DNA from 2 places in the Pseudomonas sp. SCB32 genome. Region 1 is predicted to be linked to the other one. Evidence: riboswitches for the same ligand, from Rfam matches in the RefSeq annotation. Region 1 holds a riboswitch; the other holds the start of a gene.
The links. A riboswitch is a leader RNA that binds a small molecule or an ion and turns the genes downstream of it on or off. The one in region 1 is predicted to bind cobalamin.
Positions count from the first base shown of each region.

Region 2: linked by a shared signal. The riboswitch ahead of GA645_RS04075 (TonB-dependent receptor domain-containing protein) and the one ahead of cobW (cobalamin biosynthesis protein CobW) in region 1 are both predicted to bind cobalamin.

Region 1 is NZ_CP045118.1:718,365-725,396, forward strand. Features, by position in the region: gene cobN (cobaltochelatase subunit CobN) at 1-1,748, opposite strand, end outside; gene cobW (cobalamin biosynthesis protein CobW) at 1,810-2,862, opposite strand; cobalamin riboswitch at 3,095-3,290, opposite strand; cobalamin riboswitch at 3,362-3,577, shown strand; gene GA645_RS03475 (CbtB-domain containing protein) at 3,681-3,869, shown strand; gene GA645_RS03480 (CbtA family protein) at 3,985-4,695, shown strand; gene GA645_RS03485 (cobalamin biosynthesis protein) at 4,772-5,188, shown strand; gene cobM (precorrin-4 C(11)-methyltransferase) at 5,185-5,931, shown strand; gene GA645_RS03495 (VOC family protein) at 5,937-6,368, opposite strand; gene mapR (GntR family transcriptional regulator MpaR) at 6,605-7,032, opposite strand, start outside.
Region 2 is NZ_CP045118.1:837,608-844,639, forward strand. Features, by position in the region: gene GA645_RS04060 (nitroreductase family protein) at 1-669, shown strand, start outside; gene tesB (acyl-CoA thioesterase II) at 689-1,558, shown strand; gene GA645_RS04070 (HAD family hydrolase) at 1,555-2,154, shown strand; gene GA645_RS04075 (TonB-dependent receptor domain-containing protein) at 2,437-4,308, opposite strand; cobalamin riboswitch at 4,396-4,595, opposite strand; gene dxs (1-deoxy-D-xylulose-5-phosphate synthase) at 4,625-6,529, opposite strand; gene GA645_RS04085 (Ig-like domain-containing protein) at 6,786-7,032, opposite strand, start outside.

The DNA of each region.
Region 1 (7,032 bases):
GGGTAGAGATTCGGCAGCGCGCCGAGGATCGCGTCCGGCCAGCATTCCTCGGAAAGCCCCACGCCCTTGCCCGGCAGCCATTCGAGGTTGCCGTGCTTGCCGACGTGGATCACTGCGTCGGCGCCGAACACCTCGCGCAGCCAGAAGTAGAAGGCGAGGTAGCCGTGGGGTGGCACCAACGACGGGTCGTGGTAGATCGCCGCGGCGTCGAGCTGGTAGCCGCGCGCCGGCTGGATTCCGACGAAGCCGAGGCCCAAGCGCAGGCCGGCGATCATAATCCGCCCGCTGCGGAACATCGGGTCCTGCTGCGGCGCGCCCCAGCGTTCGCGCACGGCTTGCTGGTTGGCTTCGGGCAGGCGCGCGAAACAGGCAAGGTAGTCGTCCAGCGCCAGGCTCTGCGCGCAGGGGCGCAGGTCAAGGCTATCGAGGTCGTTGCTGACGCCGCCGAGCAGTTGCTGTATCAGCGCGGTGCCGGAATCGGGCAGGCCGGCGACAGGATAACCCTGGGTCTCCAGCGCGCGCAGGATGTTCAGCGCGGCGGCCGGCGTGTCGAGGCCGACCCCATTGCCGATGCGCCCGTCACGGGTCGGGTAGTTCGCCAGGATCAGCGCCACGCGCTTGTCGGCATTGGCCTTGCGCGCCAGCAGCATCCAGCGCCGCGCCAGCTCGGCGACGAAGTCCATGCCCGGCAGATGCGGCAGGTAGCAGACCACGTCGCTCTGGCTGCGCTCGCTGCGCCAGGCCAGGCCCTTGAAGCTGATCGGCCGGGTGATGATGCGGCCATCCAGCTCCGGCAGCGCGATGTGCATGGCCAGGTCGCGCGGGCCGAGGCCCTGCGGGTTGGCGCGCCAGAGGTCATGATTGTCCAGCGAACAGATAGCTTGCAGCACCGGCACGTCGCGCTTGAATGGCCGGTCTTGCGGCGCTTCCGGATTCGACTGGGCGAAGCCGGTGGCGTTGATGATCAGCTCGGCGTCGGCGCTATCGAGCAGGGCTTCCACCGCGTCCAGGCAGGCGATTTCCTTGAGGCTGGCCACAGCGATGGGCAGCGGGTTGATGCCATGGGCACGCAGGCGTTCGCAGAAGGTGTCGATGAAGCCGGTGTTCGCCGCTTGCAGGTGCGTGCGGTAGAACAGCAGCGCGGCGACGGGGCACTCGGGGGCCCAGTCGGCCTGCCAGCGAGCGAGGTCGCAGCTGCCGAGCTGGGGGTGATAGAGCGCCACTCGGGGCAGTGTCCGAGGTTCGCTCCAGGCGTAGTCGCGTTGCAGATGGCGGTTGGCAAGACAGGCGAAGAACTGCCGGGCGTTGTCCATGCCACCCTGACGCAGGTACTGCCAGAGGCGCTCGGTATCCTGCGGCGGGACGCTGCAGAGGGCGGTGAGTTCGGGGTCGGGCTTGTCGTCGCCAGGCACCGCGATCAGCGTGGCGCCACGCTCGGCCAGCGCCGCCAGCTGCTCCATGCCGTAGCGCCAGTAACCGACGCCGCCGTGCACCGAGATCAGGATGACCTTGGCGTGCTGCAGCACCTCGTCGACGTAGAGGTCTACCGAGGCGTGGTTCTGCAGCTGCATGGGGTTGGCCAGGCGCAGGCTCGGGTAATTCTCCGGCAGCTCGCGGGCGGCCTCGGCGAGCAGCGCCAGGTGCGAATCGCCGCTGCAGAGGATCACCAGCTCGGCGGGTGTCTGGGCCAGGTGGGCGATGCCGTCGTCGGGGACGAAGCCGCCGGGTTGGGTGCGCAGCAGGTGCATGGGCGTGCTCGGTAGATTGCTCTTGTAGGAGCGAGCAAGCTCGCTCCTACGAAAAGCTGTGTTACGCCAGGGCGGTACGCAGCTCGTTGGCGATGGTGGCCTGGTCCAGTTCCTGGCCGATTACCACCAGGCGGGTACCGCGGGTTTCGTCGCTGCGCCAGGCCCGGTCGAAGTGTTTGTCGAAGCGCTTGCCGACGCCCTGTACCAGCAGGCGCATGGGCTTGCCGGGGATGGCGACGAAGCCCTTGATGCGCAGCACGGCGTGGCGCTCGACCAGCGCGTTCAGCGCATCGAGCAGGGCGCGCTCTTCCACCTCCGGCAGGTCGACGTGGAAGGAGTCGAACTCGTCATGGTCGTGCTCTTCATGACCTTCGTGGTCGTGATGAGTCGGGCGGCTGTCGATGTGCAGCTCGGCCTCGGCGTTCAGGCCCAGCAGCACCGAGAGCGGCAGCTGGCCGGAATTGGCTTCGACGATTTTCACCGCCGGCGGCAGCTCCTCGGCGACTTCGGCGCGCACTCGGGCCAGTGCCTCGGCATCCAGCAGGTCGGCCTTGTTCAGTACTACCAGGTCGGCGCTGGCCAGCTGGTCTTCGAAGAGTTCGTGCAGCGGCGATTCGTGGTCCAGGTTCGGGTCCTGCTTGCGCTGCTCGTCCACCTGCTCGGGATGGGCGGCGAAGGTGCCGGCGGCCACGGCCGGGCTGTCGACCACGGTGATCACCGCATCCACCGTGCAGGCGTTGCGGATTTCCGGCCACTGGAAGGCCTGCACCAGCGGCTTGGGCAGGGCCAGGCCGGAGGTCTCGATGAGGATCTGGTCGAGGTCGCCACGGCGCGCCACCAGCTCGCGCATTACCGGGAAGAATTCTTCCTGCACGGTGCAGCACAGGCAGCCGTTGGCCAGTTCGAAGACGCGGCCGACCGCTTCTTCTTCGCTGCAACCGATGGAGCACTGCTTGAGGATTTCGCCGTCGATGCCCAACTCACCGAACTCGTTGACGATCACCGCGATGCGGCGGCCTTCGGCGTTGTCGAGCATATGGCGGAGCAGGGTGGTCTTTCCGGCGCCGAGGAAGCCGGTGACGATGGTGACGGGGAGTTTGGCCAGGGTTTTCATGCGCGCCTCGCAAGCGAAAGTTTGAAGGCGGATGAAGGGCGCGCGCGCGGGTTCGCCGCGCAACGAAGGTCGCCACCGGATCACCCCGCCCGGTTGTCTGTTGATAACCAACCGGTTCCGGATCTCGCGAGCTAGAGCAGAACAAGGCAAAAATCGGGGCGGGAGCGGAGTTTACGTCAGTAAATGAGCATCCCGAGCCGGTTTTTAACGCAGTTATGCCGACGCGCAGCAGATCGAAAACCAGTCACGAGGCAGGTCTCCTGGCTCACAGCCCTTGATTGTCCTTTCGCCTTCCCGCCGTCGTCGGCAGTGGCTCGTGAAAGGACAGGCTGTTCACAGTTGCGGGGGCAGCCGTGGCGCATCCGAAGATTTCCACGTTCCCTCTTAGCTCCGGCCAGCGCCGGAGAACCTCGAAGGGCAGAAGGCTACGCAGCGATGGCGAGGCGGTCAATCGCCGGGGATCGGTTGCCGCGCGGTTGACGCTCGCGGGGCTTCGTGGTCAGCTAGCGCGGTTTCAGGTGTCTCGCGCCGTCGTGTGCGAGGTGAAACGGGAAGCCGGTGCGTCCGCAAGGACCAGTCCGGCGCTGCCCCCGCAACGGTAAGCGATTGAAGGGTCATCGGTAGCCACTGTGCTCGCGCATGGGAAGGCTGACCCGCCCGGCCGCATCGGCCGACATCGCAAGCCCGGAGACCGGCCTGGAATCCTTCGTTTTGGCAAACCCGCGGTGGGCGGGCGCAGGCCGTGGCGCAGCCGATTCCGGCGCGTTCGAATGCGTTCAACCTCTGCGTTCTCTACTCAAGTTTCAGAGGGAACGTTCATGTCCAGCAGCATCCTGGCGCAACAGGCGTCGAGCACTTCCATCCCCCTTTCCAAGCGCATCAGCCTGGCCGTCGGCGCCAGCCTGCTCGGTGCGCTGCTGGTGTACTTCGCCGGTTTCTCGCACCTGGAGGCGGTGCACAACGCCGCGCATGACACTCGCCATAGCGCGGGCTTCCCCTGCCATTGATGTGTACCGGCTGCGTGTAGACGCGGCTGAGTCGAGGCGTCCCTGACTGCTCGTTCGAAGCGGTCACGGGAATGCTTTGCCTGCCACACGCGGCCCGGGAAATCGGAGAACTGCAATGATCAAACGTATCGCCCAGACCGCCGGTTTCGCCGGCCTGATCGCGGCGTTGGTGCTGACCCTGGTCCAGCTGTTGTGGGTGTCCCCGCTGATTCTCAAGGCGGAAACCTACGAGAAAGCCGAGCCGGCCGCCACGCTGGTCGAGGAGCACAGCCACGAACACGCCGATGGCGCCGCCGCCGGCCATCACCACGACCAAGAAGCCTGGGAGCCGGAAGACGGCTGGCAGCGCATCCTCTCCACCACCGGCGGCAACCTGGTGGTCGCAGTGGGCTTCGCGCTGATGCTGGCCGGCCTGTTCACCCTGCGTGAGCCGGGCAAGACGTCCGAAGGCTTGCTCTGGGGGCTGGCCGGTTTTGCCGTGTTCACCCTGGCGCCGTCGCTCGGCCTACCGCCGGAAGTCCCCGGTACTGCCGCGGCGGATCTGGCCCTGCGGCAGACCTGGTGGATCGGCACGGCCGCCTCCACTGCAGCAGGCCTTGCGCTGCTGGTGTTCAGCCGCAACTGGCTGCTGCGCGGTGTGGGCCTGGCGCTGCTGGTGGTGCCGCATGTGATAGGCGCACCACAACCTGAAGTGCATTCCAGCCTCGCGCCGGAGAGCCTCGCCCACGAGTTCATCGTTGCCTCGCTGGTCACCAACGCGGTGTTCTGGGCGGCCCTGGGCCTGGTCGCTGCCTGGTTGTTCCGTCGCTTCGCGCCATCGGCCTGATTCATCGCTATGCTCGACCCCGCAGCCGGCCCAGCCGCCTGCGGGGTTTTTATTTTCATCTTCAAGGAGAGCGACCATGACGCTGGTTGCCGGCCTAGGTTGCCGCCGGGGCTGCCCGCTCGATGAACTGCGTGCCTTGCTGCGCGATACGCTGGCCGAAGCCGGGCTCTACGAGTCGAGCCTCACCGCGCTGGCCAGTGCCACGCTCAAAGCCGACGAAGAAGGGCTGGCGGCCCTGGCCGCCGCGCTCGATCTGCCGCTGGCGCTGTTCACGCCACAGCAACTGGCGGCCTGTGAGAAGCGCCTCGACCAGCCCTCGGAGACGGTACGCACGGCCATCGGCAGCGCCAGCGTCGCCGAAGCCGCCGCGTTATTGCAGGCCGAAGCCCAGGGCGGCGCGCCGGCGCGTCTGCTGGTGGGCAAGCGCCGCAGCGAGCACGCCACCTGCGCGTTGGCCTTCATCCCCGTCGAATCCGAACAGGAGCAGCCATGACGGTCTTTTTCATCGGCGCCGGCCCCGGCGATCCCGAACTCATCACGGTCAAGGGCCAGCGGCTGATCCGCTCCTGCCCGGTGATCCTCTACGCCGGCTCGCTGGTGCCGCCGGCGGTGCTGGAAGGACACAGCGCCGAGCGCGTCGTGAATACCGCCGAGCTGCACCTGGACGAGATCGTCGCGCTGCTGGCGCAGGCCCACGCCGAGGGCAAGGACGTGGCGCGCGTGCACTCGGGCGATCCGTCACTGTATGGCGCCATCGGCGAGCAGATTCGTCATCTGCGCGAGCGCGGCATTCCCTACGAGATCATTCCCGGCGTCACCGCCACTTCGGCCTGCGCGGCGATTCTCGGCTGCGAGCTGACCCTGCCGGATATCTCGCAGACGCTGATCCTCACCCGCTATGCGAGCAAGACGCGGATGCCCGAGGGCGAATCCCTTGCCGAACTGGCGCAGCACCGAGCGACCCTGGCGATCCACCTGGGTGTCGGTCAGTTGGAGTCCATCGTCGCGGAGTTGCTACCGCACTACGGAGCGGACTGTCCCATCGCGGTGATCCATCGCGCCAGCTGGCCGGATCAGGACCAGGTTACCGGCACCCTTGGCGACATCCTGCCCAAGGCGCAGGCGAAGGGCTTCCGGCGTACCGCGCTGATCCTGGTGGGCAAGGTGCTGGGGGCGGAGGGCTTTGCCGATTCGTCGCTGTACAGCGTGGGGCATGCGCATCTGTATCGCCCGTAGGGCGGTTACCCGGCCGACAGTGGCCGCGTGCCGAGGCTCTGGGCGAAGCGCAGCAGGTAGCCGTCCGGGTCCTGCACGAGGAAGTTGCGCTCCCCGTACAACTGCTCGCTCTGCCGATACCAGCGCTCCTCCACGGGCTTGCGCAGTGGGAGCCCCGCCTCGTTCAGCGAGCTCACCAGCGACTGTGTGTCGGGGCAGCGGATGGAGAAATTGACCCCACGCCCCAGCGGGTGGTCCAGCGGGCGCACGCTCCACGGCGAGTCGGAGTGCCAGTCCTGTTCCAGCATGAGCTGGCTGTCGCCAAAGGAAAGAAAGGCGAAGCCGTCCTCGGGGCGCTGGTACTCGATGGCGAAGCCGAGCACCTCGCAGTAGAAGTGCAGGCTTCGCGGCAGGTCCGAGACGATCAGCTCCGGCACCAGGGCATTCATCTTCAGCATGATGGTGTTCTCACGCCCGCCACTCATCCGAGCGCGGCAGCGTTCCGCGTCGCAGGTACCAACGCACGCCCCAGTGCACGCCTAGCGCCGCAATTACCGTGAGCAGGATCTTCAAGCCTTCCGCATCCATGGCTGCTTCCCTCGTCCAGTTTCCGCCTGACAGGGTATTCCTGCGACAAACCACCGCACAGGTACAGATCGTTGCCGAATGTGCGGAGCAGTCCCGGCGTCTTGCCCTACAACGAGTGAATGATCCGTCCGAGGGTTTCCATGGCCTGTTCGCTGCTCGCTGTCCACGGATGGCCATAGTTCAACCGCAGGCAGTGGCCGAAGCGCCGGGTGGCCGAGAAGATCGGCCCCGGTGCCAGGCTGATGCCCTGGGCCAGGGCGAGCTGGAACAGCTTGAGCGCGTCGATGTGCTCGGGCAGTTCCAGCCACAGGAAGTAGCCGCCGCTGGGCCGGGTGACGCGGGTGGCGGCGGGGAAGTGCCGGGCCACGGCGGCGAGCATCGCGTGCTGCTGGCTTTCCAGCGCGTGACGCAGCTTGCGCAGGTGGCGGTCGTAGCCGCCATGCTGCAGGTAATCGGCGATGGCCGCCTGGGCCGGCACCGAGGCCGACAGGCTGGTCATCAGCTTGAGCCGCTCGATCTGCTCGGCGTAGCGCC
Region 2 (7,032 bases), 120 kb from region 1:
CCACTGCGCCCGATCCTCCACCGCCGGCGTAGCGCGCAGTCCATGGATGGCCGCAGCGGCATCCACGCCGAACTGCTCTACGCCTGGTTGCGCCGCCTGATGCCGGAACAGTCGCCCGTGCCATTCGCCTGCACCGGCGAGCCGGCGCGCATCGACCTGCTGCTGTTCGTCCACCGCGTCCAGGACCTGGCGCCGGGGCTCTACTGGCTGGGGCGCAGCGGTCGGCAACCGGGAGGATTGCGCGATGACTTCCAGTGGCAGCCGGTCATCGAGTCGGGGCTGCCGCTGTACCGCCTGCTGCAAGGCGATGCGCGCGGCCTGTCGGCCTTCCTCTCCTGCGGGCAGGACATCGCCAGCGACGGCTGCGTGGCCTTCGCCATGCTGGCCGACCTCGATGCCGCGCTCACCAAAGGCGCCTGGACCTATCCGCGCCTGTACTGGGAATGCGGGCAGATCGGCCAGTTGCTGTACCTGGAGGCCGAGGCGGCGGGGATTTCGGGCACCGGCATCGGCTGCTACTTCGACCCGATGGTGGAGGAATTGCTCGGCGACGGACCGGACCGCCCGGTCAGCCTCTATCATTTCACCATCGGCCGCGCGGTATGGGACACTCGCCTGACCAGTCTCCCCGCCTACCCGGCGCCGCGTCGTCACCCATTCGAGCTGTAGAGTCTTTCGAGGAAAGCGCATGACCCAGATCCTGGACAACCTGGTGGCTCTGTTGAGCCTGGAACCCATCGAGGAGAACCTGTTTCGCGGTACGAGCCAGGACCTCGGGTTCCGCCAGCTGTATGGCGGGCAGGTACTCGGCCAGGCGCTGTCGGCGGCCAGCCAGACGGTGGACCCGGCGCGTCACGTGCATTCGATGCACGGCTACTTCCTGCGTCCGGGGGATGCCAGCAAGCCGGTCGTTTATCAGGTCGATCGTGTGCGCGACGGCGGCACCTTCAGCACGCGCCGCGTCACCGCGATCCAGAAGGGCCAGCCGATCTTCGCCCTGAGCACCTCGTTCCAGACCGACGAGGGCGGCTTCGAGCACCAGATCGCCATGCCCGACGTGGTCGGCCCGGAAAACCTGCCCACGGACACCGAGCTCAAGCGGCGCAGCGCCGAGCAGTTCCCCGAGCTGATCCGCGACAAGCTGCTGTACCCCAAGCCCATCGAGATCCGCCCGGTCACCCAGAACGACCCCTACGATCCGCTGGTCGGCGAGCCGATCAAGTACCTCTGGCTGCGCGCCGACGGCAAGCTGCCGGACGTGCCGGCGCTGCACAAGTACATCCTCGCCTACGCCTCGGACTTCGGTTTCCTCACCACCTCGCTGCTGCCCCACGGTCGCTCGGTGTGGCAGAAGGACATGCAGGTCGCCACCATCGACCATTCCGTGTGGTTCCATCGCGACCTGCGCGCGGACGAGTGGCTGCTCTACGCCATCGACAGTCCCTGGGCCGGCAATGGCCGTGGCTTCGTGCGTGGCAGCGTGTTCAACCGTGACGGCCAGTTGGTGGCTTCGGCGACCCAGGAAGGCCTGATCCGCCACCGCGAGGACTGGTCGTGAAACTCGACGAAATCCGCCACTGGGTGTTCGACATGGACGGCACCCTGACCCTGGCGGTGCACGACTTCCCGGCGATCAAACGGGCCCTGGGCATTCCCCTGGAGCACGACATCCTTTCCCACCTGGCGGCACTGCCGGAGGACGAGGCGGCCGCCAAGCACGCCTGGTTGCTGGAGCACGAGCGCGAGCTGGCCGTGGCGTCGACCGCCGCGCCCGGCGCGGTGGCGCTGGTGCGCGCGCTGCACGGCGCGGGCTATCGACTCGGCATCCTGACCCGCAATGCCCATGAGCTGGCGCTGATTACCCTGGACGCCATCGGTGTTGGCGACTGCTTCCTCACCGAGGACGTCCTCGGCCGTGGCGAGGCTGATCCCAAGCCCAGCCCGGACGGCCTGCTGCGTCTGGCGGCGCGCTGGGACGTGGCGCCGCAGCGGATGCTGATGGTCGGTGACTACCGCTTCGACCTCGACTGCGCCCGCGCGGCTGGCGCACACAGTGCGCTGGTCAACCTGGCCGACAACCCCTGGCCGGAGCTGACCGACTGGCACGCGCAGGATTGCGCGGAGCTGGGGCGGATGGCCGGGCTTCTGGTTTAGGTCCGCTGCCGGGCGGGTTCGCGAGCAAGCTCGCTCCTACAGGATCTGGCTCGCGCTGATCGATCGGGTCACGCCGGGCTGCTCGTCGTAGGACCGAGGGGGCGCCTAGCCCATGGGCGCGAATCGCGGTCATAGCCCGCTCCTACGGTGTTCGGGAGCGTCGAACCGTAGGATGGGTGGAGCCCTGGCGATACCCATGCGGTCGATACAGGGGCTGATGGGTATCGCTTCGCTCCACGCCATCCTACAAAAGCACAGAAGCGCTGGGGTCTTCGGAAGGCCTTACAGCTCCGGCGTCCAGGTCACCGCCAGCAGTGCGGTGCGGCCTGGTTCGCGGTACGGGTGTGCTTCGCCCATGTAGTCCGTCGGACTGGTCGGGCGCAGGTAGTCGCCCAGGGCGTAGTCGCGGTCCAGCGCGTTATCGAGCTTCAGGTCGAAGCGCAGTTCGTCGCTGGCCAGCCAACTGGTGCGCAGGTCGAGCACGCCGTAGCCGCCGAGTTCGCGGGTGTTGGCCGCGTCGTCGTAGCGCTGGCTGACCGCGCGCCAGGAGCCGCCGACGCCGTAGGCGCCGAACTGCCGGTCGAGGTCCAGGCTCAGGGTGCGACGGGCGCGGGTCGGCAGGGTGTGGCCGGTGTCGCGGTCACGCGGGTCGATCAGGCTCAGGCCCAGGTTGGCCTGCCAGCCCAGCACCTTGCGGGCGACGCTGGCCTCGAAGCCGTCGATGCGCGCCTTGGCGATGTTCTCCGGCTGGTTGCTGGTGCTGTCCCAGGCGATCAGGTTGTCGACCTCGGTGCGGTACAGCGAGGTCTCCAGGTGGGTCCCGGAGAAGTCGCCACGCCATTGCAGCTCATAGGTCTTCGAGGTCTCGGCCTTGAGGTTGGGGTTGCCGGCGCCGGGGTAGTAGAGGTCGCTGAAGGTCGGCGCGCGGAAGCCTTCGCCGTAGCTGGCGATCCAGCTCTGGTTGTCGCCCACCGGCAGGCTGAAGGCGGCGTTCCAGCTGTTCTGGGTGCCGTAGACCTGGTTGTCGTCGTGGCGCAGGCCCAGTTCGGTGCCGAAGGATTCGCCCTTGAAGCTGTGCTGGACGAAGAAGGCGTGGTTCTCGCGCCGGTCCTGGTCGGGCGCGGAGCTGCCTTCCACCCGGTCTTCGTACCAGTCGGTGCCGAGGGCGAGCTGGTTGGCGGCGTCCAGTTGCAGGCGGTTGATCCAGCCCGCCGAGTAGCGGGTGGTTTCCAGGGTGCCGTTGTTCCAGCTGTCGGCGGCGCCCAGAGCCTTGTTGCGGTCGAAGCTGCGGCCCAGTTCCAGGCGGCTGTTCCAGATGTCATTGAGCTGGCCGTCGAGGAAGCCGCTGTAGCTGCTGACGCGGAATTCGTCGCGGGGCGAGCCCGGGTCGAAGTTGTAGGCGTCGTCGTACTCGTTCTTGCCGCGCTGGTCGTTGAGGTTCAGGCCGGCCTTCCAGTCCTCGTTGAAACGGTGGTCGAGGTTCAGGTGCACGGCCTTGTTGCGCTGGGCATCGTGGTCGCTGTCGGCGCCGACCTTGTCGGTGGTGCGGTCCCAGCCGGCGCTCTCGTCGAGGCTACCACCCAGGCTGTAGGTGGTGCGCTCGTCGCCGCCGGACAGGTTCATGCTGCGCTCGACAGTGCCGTAGCTGCCGGCCGCCAGGCGCACTTCCGGGTGCAGTCCGGCTTCGCCGCGGCGGGTGAAGATCTGGATCACGCCGCCGATGGCGTCGGCGCCGTACAGCGAGGAACGCGGGCCACGGGTCACTTCCACGCGCTCGATATTGTCGATGCTCAGGTAGTCCAGGCGGGCGATGCCGGTGCTGGCCGAGGCGATGCGCTGGCCGTCGACCAGCACCAGGGTCTGCGCGGTGCTGGTGCCGCGCACGGAGTAGGAGATCACGCCGCCGGAGCTGCCGATCTGTACACCGGGCACGCGCTTGAGCAGCTCGGGCACGCTGCGCACCTGCAGGCGCTCGATGTCCTGGCGGGTGAACACGCTGTTGGCGGAGGTGGCCTGGGCGCGCGGCTGGACCTGGCGACCGGAGGTGATCACCAGCGCGGGCATGGCGTAGATGTCACCGCTCGGAACGCTGGCATCGGCGAAGGCCAGGCCGGGCAGGAGGCCGGTGGCCAGGGCGAGTCGGGTCAGTTTCATGGAACGTCCTCAAAAGCGGTCGGATGACTTTCGAGGAGGGCGTGGCAAGGGCGGCAGGCCGCACTTGACGGTGCGGCCCTCCGCAACACCAGTCGGGGCGTACGAGGGCGGTCTCCGGGCTGCCGACGCTCACGTCTGCGGCCTTCCCATGCGGATGCACAGTGGCGGTTCACAGCGCGGCAGGCCAGGGCCTGCGGTCGGTTACCGTTGCGGGGGCAGCGCAGGTCTTTCACCTGCTTCCCGTTACCTCGAACGAAAACGGGCGCACCTTAGTGGGTGCGCCCGTCGCTGGCAATACTCCGGGAGAGGCATGCGCTCAGCGGTTGCCGAGCGCCTCCAGGCGAGCGCCCACCGAGCGTTCGATGCCGGCAGCGTCAAGACCGCACTCGGCGAGCATCTGCGCCGGCTTGGCGTGCTCCACGTAGTAGTCCGGCAGGCCCAGGTGCAGGACCGGCTGCAGGATGTTCTCGCGGGCGAGGAATTCGCTGACGGCGGCGCCGGCGCCACCCATCACCGAGTTTTCCTCGAGGGTCACCAGCAGTTCGTGGCTGGCCGCCAGCTGGCGCACCAGTTCCTCGTCCAGCGGCTTGACGAAGCGCATGTCGGCGACGGTCGCGTCGAACTGCTCCGCCACTTTCAGTGCCTCGGCCAGCTGCACGCCGAACACCAGGAAGGCGACCTTGCCGGCCTTGCCTTCGCGGCGCACCACGCCTTTGCCGATTTCCACCGGCTCCAGCGCCTGTTCGATGGGCGCGTTGGGGCCGGTGCCGCGCGGGTAGCGCACCGCCGCCGGGCCTTCGAAGTGATGGCCGGTGGTGAGCAGCTTGCGCAGTTCATTCTCGTCGCTGGGGGTCATCACCAGCATGCCAGGGATGCAGCGCAGGTAGGAGAGGTCGAAGCTGCCGGCGTGGGTCGGGCCGTCTTCGCCGACGAGACCTGCCCGGTCGATGGCGAACAGAACGTCGAGGTTCTGCACCGCGACGTCGTGGATCAGTTGGTCGTAGCCGCGCTGCAGGAAGGTGGAGTAGATCGCCACCACCGGCTTTGCGCCGTCGCAGGCCATGCCGGCCGCCAGGGTCACGGCGTGCTGCTCGGCGATGGCGACGTCGAAGTAGCGGTCCGGGAACTTGTCGGCGAAGGCCACCAGGTCCGAACCTTCCTTCATCGCCGGGGTAATGCCGACCAGGCGCGGGTCCTGCGCTGCCATGTCGCACAGCCACTGGCCGAACACGCTGGAGTACTTGGGCCCGGAGGGCTTCTTCGGTTCCGCCGGGGCCTTGATCGGCTCCAGCTTGGTGATGGCGTGGTAGCCGATCGGGTCGACCTCGGCCGGGCCGAAGCCCTTGCCCTTCTTGGTGACCACGTGGAGGAACTGCGGGCCGTCCAGGTCACGCATGTTGCGCAGGGTGGCGATCAGGGTCGGCAGGTCGTGGCCGTCGATGGGGCCGACGTAGTTCCAGCCCAGCTCCTCGAACAGGGTGCCGGGGACCAGCATGCCCTTGGCATGTTCCTCGACCTTGCGCGCGATCTCCCAGGCGCCGGGCAGGCGCGAGAGGATCTTCTTGCTGCCCTCGCGCATGCTCGAATAGGTGCGGCTGGAGATGATCTTGGCCAGGTAGTTGGACAGGCCGCCGACGTTCTTGGAGATCGACATGTCGTTGTCGTTGAGGACTACCAGCATGTTGGCCTTCACGTCCGACGCGTGGTTGAGCGCCTCGAAGGCCATGCCTGCGGTCAACGCGCCATCGCCGATCACCGCCACCGACTTGCGGCCCGAACCCTGCATGCGCGCGGCGATGGCCATGCCCAGGGCGGCGCTGATGGAGGTGCTGGAGTGGCCGACGCCGAAGGTGTCGTACTCGCTCTCCGAGCGACGCGGGAAGGCGGCCAGGCCGTCCTTCTGGCGCAGCGTGCCCATGCGCTCGCGGCGACCGGTGAGGATCTTGTGCGGGTAGGCCTGGTGGCCGACGTCCCACACCAGACGGTCGTCCGGGGTGTCGAAGACGTAGTGCAAGGCGACCGTCAGCTCGATCACGCCGAGCCCGGCGCCAAAGTGGCCGCCGGTCTGGCCGACGCTGTACAGCAGGTACTGGCGCAGTTCGTCAGCGAGGGTCAGCAGCTCCGTCTCGCCCAGCCGACGCAGTTCGACCGGCGTGCTGGCGCGGTCGAGCAGGGGCGTGGCGGGGCGCTCGCGGGGAATCTCGTGGAACGTCGTGGGCATCAGGCTGATCGTTATGAGAAGGCAAAAGATGCGGGAGTTTACCTGATGCTCTGGATTGGCCCAAGCAACGTGGGGCCAATCCTTCGGACGACCGGATAGTCGGGATTTGGCGCGGGTGTCGGGCGCTACGCGGACGCGGCCTGGACGGACGCTGCCGTGTTGCGGGGTGAAAGCGGTCTGGCGGGAGAAGGAGAGGTACTTGCGGCGGAAAGCCGCACAGCGGACCTCGCGAGGAGGCCCGCCGTACAACAGGGGGTTACACCACGACGTGCTGGACGGTCAGCTCGTCGAGTTTCACCGGGTGGAAGTCGGCCGGAGCGTAGTACGAGACAGACGATACCGACGCGTTGGCGTTGGTGGCGAAGCCATTACCTGCCAGCGGCAGCTCATGGGTAGCGATTTCCAACACATTGCTCAGCGACGGCAGCGATGCCTTGCCGGCGGAGGCGCTCTGGACGCTGGAGCTGTCGTCGTGAGAGGACGCGCTCAGGCCACTCAGATCC